3 regions of the Pseudomonas sp. EA_5y_Pfl2_R50 genome follow, and region 2 is predicted to be linked to each of the others. Evidence: predicted binding sites of a transcription regulator. Region 2 holds the regulator's gene; each other region holds the start of a gene.
The links. Region 2 encodes sigma-54, which starts transcription at its own class of promoters, with help from an activator protein. Its sites were predicted from a motif close to ANTGGCATNNANNTTGCTNT; they were not measured.
Positions count from the first base shown of each region.

Region 1: a site for sigma-54 is predicted at 1,333-1,352, ahead of AACY19_RS03075 (CmpA/NrtA family ABC transporter substrate-binding protein). Genes of this name have one in related genera too.
Region 3: a site for sigma-54 is predicted at 812-831, ahead of flgB (flagellar basal body rod protein FlgB). Genes of this name have one in related genera too.

Region 1 covers NZ_CAXAPT010000001.1:736,667-738,929, reverse strand. The annotation lists gene AACY19_RS03075 (CmpA/NrtA family ABC transporter substrate-binding protein) at 7-1,218, opposite strand; gene AACY19_RS03070 (quinone-dependent dihydroorotate dehydrogenase) at 1,441-2,263, shown strand, end outside.
Region 2 covers NZ_CAXAPT010000004.1:188,508-190,770, reverse strand. The annotation lists gene AACY19_RS08825 (RNA polymerase factor sigma-54) at 167-1,660, shown strand; gene hpf (ribosome hibernation-promoting factor, HPF/YfiA family) at 1,734-2,042, shown strand; gene ptsN (PTS IIA-like nitrogen regulatory protein PtsN) at 2,054-2,263, shown strand, end outside.
Region 3 covers NZ_CAXAPT010000009.1:264,614-266,876, reverse strand. The annotation lists gene cheR (protein-glutamate O-methyltransferase CheR) at 1-504, shown strand, start outside; gene flgB (flagellar basal body rod protein FlgB) at 872-1,279, shown strand; gene flgC (flagellar basal body rod protein FlgC) at 1,283-1,726, shown strand; gene flgD (flagellar hook assembly protein FlgD) at 1,742-2,263, shown strand, end outside.

The DNA of each region.
Region 1 (2,263 bases), on a different contig from region 2:
CTCCAGTCAGCGGCGGGCGAGAAGGGCAGAGTCATCGCTCAGGGCGTGCAGCGTGAAGCTGCGCGCGTACCCGGCCGGGTCGCTGCCGTCCCAGACTTTGCCGTCGAGCAACTGGCTGCTGCGCATGTCGGTGCCCCAAGCCGCTACGCCGACGGCGGTGGCCGCTTCGCGATAGAGCTCGAGTTGCTGGACCTGGCGCGCCACGGCGAGGTAATCCGGGTCTTCGCGCAGCAGACCCCAGCGGCGGAACTGGGTCATGAACCACATGCCGTCGGAAAGATACGGCAGATTGACTTCGCCCTTGCCGTGGAAGCGCAAGCCATGCGGGTCTTGCCAGCGATTGCCGAGGCCGTCGGTATAGTCGCCGAGAAAGCGTGGTTCGATGCAGGCAAGCGGCGCATCGAGATAGTCCGCAGCACTGAGCAATTGCGCGGTGCTGCGACGGTTCTCCGGGCTCTCTTCGATGAAGCGGCTGGCTTCGATAATCGCCATCACCAGTGCCCGCGCGGTGTTGGGGTATTGCTCGACAAATTCGCGGGTGCAGCCGAGGACTTTCTCCGGGTGGTCAGGCCAGATGCTCTGGCTGGTAGCGAGGGTGAACCCCAGATCCTGCTGCACTGCGCTGGCCGCCCACGGTTCACCGACGCAAAAGCCGTCGATCCGCCCGGCTTGCAGGTGCGCGACCATTTGCGGCGGAGGCACGACCACGCTTTCGACATCCTGCAACGGATGAATGCCCTGACTTGCCAGCCAGTAATACAGCCACATGGCGTGGGTGCCAGTGGGAAAAGTCTGGGCGAAGGTCAGTCTTGCGCGGTTTTGGTGCACGTGGCGGTCCAGCGCTTCAGGACGGGTCACGCCGAGGGTCTGCAGACCGTGCGACAGATTCAGGCTCTGGCCATTCTGATTCAGGCCCATCAACACGGCCATGTCCGTCGGGGCGACGCCGCCGATGCCCAGGTGCACGGCGTAAATCAGTCCGTACAGGCTGTGCGCGGCATCGAGTTCGCCGCTGACCAGGTTGTCACGCAGATTCGCCCATGAAGACTGGCGTTTGAGGTTGAGGGTCAGCCCGTAGGGCTGGGCGAAGCCCTGGGTGGCGGCGACGACCACCGAGGCGCAATCGCTCAAGGCCATGAAGCCGAGATTGATCGCACTTTTTTCCGGGGCATCGCTGCCATTGACCCAGGCCAGCGGCCCCACCGAAGGTTCATTCATCCAACGCCACCTCGAAAAAAAACGCCGCCCCGGACTTTGCGCAGGCAAAACCCGGGGCGACGCCATTGTCCTTGCTTGCCTGCCGCCATTGGCTTGCGAGCTGATAGCGGGGCAGGTGCAAGGCATATGCCAGTCGCGGCGATTTGCGCGTGCGCCTCGCGCGGCGGGACGTTGCCCGGCTATAATCGCCGCCTCTTTTCGCCGCCCGAGTCATCGCCGCCCATGTACACCCTGGCCCGTCAGCTGTTGTTCAAACTTTCCCCGGAAACCTCCCACGATCTGTCGCTGGATCTGATCGGCGCGGGTGGGCGTTTGGGACTCAACGGCATGTTGTGCAAGGCCCCGGCGAAAATGCCGGTGACGGTCATGGGGCTGCAGTTTCCTAACCCGGTGGGGTTGGCCGCCGGTCTGGACAAGAACGGCGCGGCCATCGACGGCTTCGCGCAGCTGGGTTTCGGCTTTGTCGAAATCGGCACCGTGACCCCGCGTCCGCAGCCGGGCAACCCGAAACCACGGATCTTCCGCCTGCCGGAAGCCGAGGCGATCATCAACCGCATGGGCTTCAACAACCTCGGTGTGGATAACCTGCTGGCGCGCGTTGCCGCCGCTAAATACAAGGGCGTGCTGGGCATCAACATCGGCAAGAACTTCGACACGCCGGTCGAGCGTGCGGTCGACGATTACCTGATCTGCCTGGACAAGGTTTACGCCCACGCCAGTTACGTGACGGTCAACGTCAGCTCGCCGAACACGCCGGGCCTGCGCAGCCTGCAGTTCGGTGACTCGCTCCAGCAACTGCTCGCCGATCTGGCCACGCGCCGCGCCGAACTGGCGTTGCGTCATGGCAAGCATGTGCCGCTGGCGATCAAGATCGCGCCGGACATGACCGATGAAGAGACCGCGCAGGTCGCGCAAGCGCTGATTGAAACCGGGATGGACGCCGTGATCGCCACCAACACCACCCTGAGCCGGGTCGGCGTCGAAGGCATGGAACACGGCGACGAGGCGGGCGGCCTGTCCGGCGCGCCGGTGCGTGAGAAGAGCA
Region 2 (2,263 bases):
CGGTGCGTGCGCTGTATCGATTCAAGCAGTATTTAATACGCTTAATTGTTACAGCGCTCTAGGCAAACACTTCAGTTTCAGGCATATAATTTGCTTAAGTTTGGCGCTCCGGCGCCCTGTAGTGGATGGCGCATAGCGCCGGCGAATAAGGTGTTAAGCCCCTGCCATGAAACCATCGCTAGTCTTGAGAATGGGCCAGCAGCTGACGATGACACCGCAGCTGCAACAGGCCATCCGCCTGCTCCAATTGTCGACCCTGGATCTGCAACAGGAAATCCAGGAGGCTCTGGAATCCAATCCGATGCTCGAACGCCAGGAAGAAGGCGACGACTTCGACAACTCCGATCCCATGGCCGACAACGCCGAACAGAAGCCTAATACAGAGATCCAGGAACCTTCCTACCAGGAAACCGCCCCGACGGTGGACAATCTCGAGGACGGCGAATGGAACGAACGCATCCCCAACGAGCTTCCGGTCGATACCGCCTGGGAAGACGTCTACCAGACCAGCGCCAGCAGCCTGCCCAGCAACGATGATGACGAGTGGGACTTCACCACCCGCACATCCGCCGGCGAAAGCCTGCAAAGTCACCTGCTGTGGCAACTCAATCTCGCACCGATGTCCGACACCGATCGCCTGATCGCCGTTACCCTGATTGATTGCATCAACAATCAGGGCTATCTCGATGAGACCCTCGGAGAGATCCTTGAGGCGTTCGATCCGGAACTGGACATCGAGCTGGACGAAATCGAAGCCGTCCTGCATCGCATCCAGCAGTTCGAACCCGCCGGCATCGGCGCTCGCAACCTCGGCGAATGCCTGCTGCTGCAATTGCGCCAGTTACCCGCCAAGACCCCTTGGCTGGCGGAGGCGAAGCGCCTGGTCAGCGATTACATCGACCTGCTCGGCGGCCGCGACTACAGCCAGCTGATGCGCCGCATGAAGCTCAAGGAAGACGAGCTGCGCCAGGTCATCGAACTGGTGCAGAGCCTCAACCCGCGCCCGGGTTCGCAAATCGAGTCCACCGAAGCCGAATACGTTGTCCCCGACGTTATCGTGCGCAAGGACAACGAGCGCTGGCTGGTCGAACTCAATCAGGAATCGGTGCCGCGTCTGCGCGTCAATGCCCAGTACGCCGGTTTCGTCCGCCGTGCCGACACCAGCGCCGACAACACCTTCATGCGCAACCAGTTGCAGGAAGCGCGCTGGTTCATCAAGAGCCTGCAGAGCCGCAACGAAACCCTGATGAAAGTAGCCACCCAGATCGTCGAGCATCAGCGCGGTTTTCTGGAGTACGGCGACGAAGCCATGAAGCCGCTGGTTCTGCACGACATCGCTGAAGCGGTGGGCATGCACGAATCGACGATTTCCCGGGTGACTACGCAGAAATTCATGCATACCCCGCGCGGTATTTATGAACTGAAATACTTTTTCTCCAGCCACGTCAGCACCTCCGAAGGCGGCGAATGCTCGTCCACGGCGATCCGCGCGATCATCAAAAAACTGGTTGCAGCGGAAAATCAGAAAAAGCCGTTGAGTGACAGCAAGATCGCTGGTTTACTGGAGGCACAAGGCATTCAGGTGGCTCGCCGCACCGTCGCCAAGTACCGCGAATCCCTCGGGATCGCGCCTTCGAGCGAACGCAAGCGGTTGATGTAAGCCACGTTACAGCGTTCCAGTGGCAGGCTCTTCGGCCTGCCGCTTTATGCACTGGCAACGAAGGAGAAGCTGTATGCAAGTCAACATCAGTGGACACCAACTGGAAGTGACCCAACCTCTGCGTTCCTATATCGAGGAAAAACTCCAGCGACTGGAGCGCCATTTCGACAAGATAACCAACGTGCAAGTCACGATGTGCGTCGAAAAGCTCAAGCAGAAAATCGAAGCCACCTTGCATATACCCGGCAGCGAAGTGGTCGCCAACGCAGAAGATACCGACATGTACGCTGCGATCGACGCACTGACCGACAAGCTGGATCGCCAACTCAAAAAGCATAAGGAAAAGACCCAGAGCCTCCTCCAGGGCGCAACCGGTCGATAACCCCCCATTCCATGATCCGACTTGAAAGCATCCTGACCCCCGGCCGTTCCATCGTGAACGTGCCGGGCGGCAGTAAAAAGAAAGCCCTCGAACAAATTGCCAACCTGATCGCCCGGGAAGTCCCGGATCTGGAGATGCAAGATGTCTTCGAAGCGCTGGTTGCCCGTGAAAAACTCGGTTCCACCGGTTTTGGCAACGGCATCGCCATCCCTCACTGCCGC
Region 3 (2,263 bases), on a different contig from region 2:
GCGGCCTGTTCGTCGGGTCAGGAACCGTACTCGCTGTCGATGTCGATTGATGAGTTCGAGCGCAGCAACCTCGGCCAGTTGAAGATGGGCGTGCAGATTGTTGCCACCGACCTGTCCGGCAGCATGCTGACCAACTGCAAGACCGGCGAGTACGACAGCCTGGCCATCGGTCGTGGTTTGTCCGCCGATCGTTTGCAGCGTTACTTCGACCCGAAAGGGCCGGGACGCTGGGTGATCAAGGCGCCGATCAAGAACCGGGTGGAGTTCCGCTCGTTCAACTTGCTCGACAGCTACGCGGCGCTGGGCAAGTTCGACATCGTGTTCTGCCGCAACGTGTTGATCTACTTCTCTGCCGAAGTGAAGAAAGACATTCTGTTGCGCATTCACAGCACGTTGAAGCCGGGCGGTTATCTGTTCCTTGGCGCTTCCGAAGCGCTGAACGGGTTGCCGGACCATTATCAGATGGTTCAGTGCAGCCCGGGGATCATTTACCAGGCGAAGTGATTGCAGCGGTAATACAAAAAACGGCAGGCCCGCAAAGGCCTGCCGTTTTTTTGTGCCTGAATGATCTCCACGAACACCACCCCCCTGTGGGAGCGGGCTTGCTCGCGAAAGCGGTCTGTCAGTAAAACAGTTGGCGACTGACACGCCGCCTTGGCGAGCAAACCCGCTCCCACAGTTGTTCGGCGCTGATAGTGAGAGGGGAGGCAAGCGGCAGAAAAGCGGCATCCAGCGGAAACCGGTTGCCGCTTTTCTGGCATTGCCGCATTGCCAATTCCCCGCAAAGCCCCGGTTTACGGGGTTTTCTCGGTTTGGCACGGCGCTTGCTAAAGCTCAGTTACGAAAAACCGGTCACCTGAAGGTTCCCGACATGAGCATCAGCTTCGATAAAGCGCTCGGCATTCACGAAAAGGCTTTGGGCTTCCGCGCCCAGCGTGCCGAAGTGCTGGCCAACAACATCGCCAACGCCGATACCCCGAACTACAAGGCGCGGGATCTGGACTTCTCCAAGGTGCTGGAAGCACAGACCCAGAAAAACGCCAACGGCACCATCGCGTTGAACATGACCAACAGCCGTCACATCGAAGCTGAAGGTCTGGGCAACGGCGACGAATCGCTGATGTATCGCACGCCGATGCAACCTTCGATCGACCAGAACACCGTGGACGCCCAACTGGAACAGTCGAACTACGCGGAAAACGCCGTCGGCTTCCAGGCCAGCTTCACCCTGCTCAACAGCAAATTCAAAGGGCTGGTGTCAGCCCTGCGCGGAGAGTAATCCATGTCCCTGTCCAGCGTTTTCAACATTGCCGGCAGCGGCATGAGCGCACAGACCACGCGTTTGAACACCGTGGCCTCGAACATCGCCAACGCCGAGACCGTCTCGTCGAGCATTGACCAGACCTACCGCGCCCGTCACCCGGTGTTCGCCACCATGTTCCAGGGCGGCCAGAACAGCGGCAGCAACTCGCTGTTCCAGAGCCAGGATGCGGCCGGTCAGGGCGTGCAGGTGCTCGGTGTGGTCGAAGACCAGAGCAACCTCGAAGCGCGTTACGAGCCGAACCATCCGGCGGCTGACGCCAAAGGCTACGTCTACTACCCGAACGTCAACGTGGTGGAAGAAATGGCTGACATGATTTCCGCGAGCCGGTCCTTCCAGACCAACGCTGAAATGATGAACACCGCCAAAACCATGATGCAGAAGGTACTGACCCTCGGTCAGTAATAAGGGGCGACTGCCATGAGTGTTTCCGATACCACCAGCTCGCTGAGCATGAACGACATCCTGGCCAACTCGTCGAAGACGACCAGCAGTTCGACCACCGGCGGCATCGCTTCGGCGACCAATAGTGCCACTGGCGGTCAAGCACTGGGCAAGGATGCATTCCTGCAACTGCTGGTCACCCAGCTGAAAAACCAGAACCCGCTCGATCCGCAGGACAACAGTGCATTCGTTGCGCAGTTGGCGCAGTTCAGCAGCCTGGAAGGCATCACCACGCTGAACAGCACTGTGAGTTCTCTGGCCGGTAACTACAACTCGTCCCAGGCATTGCAGGCGTCGTCGCTGGTGGGGCGCAACGTGATCGTGCAGACCAACACTGCACAGCTCGATGATCCGAGCAAAGGCCTGACCGGTTCGGTAACGGTTCCGTCGTCCATCGCTGGCGGCACCGTGACCATCACCGACAAGGACGGCAAGACCGTTCGCACCATCGACCTGGGCAGCCGCGCTGCCGGCGCTGCGAGCTTCACTTGGGATGGC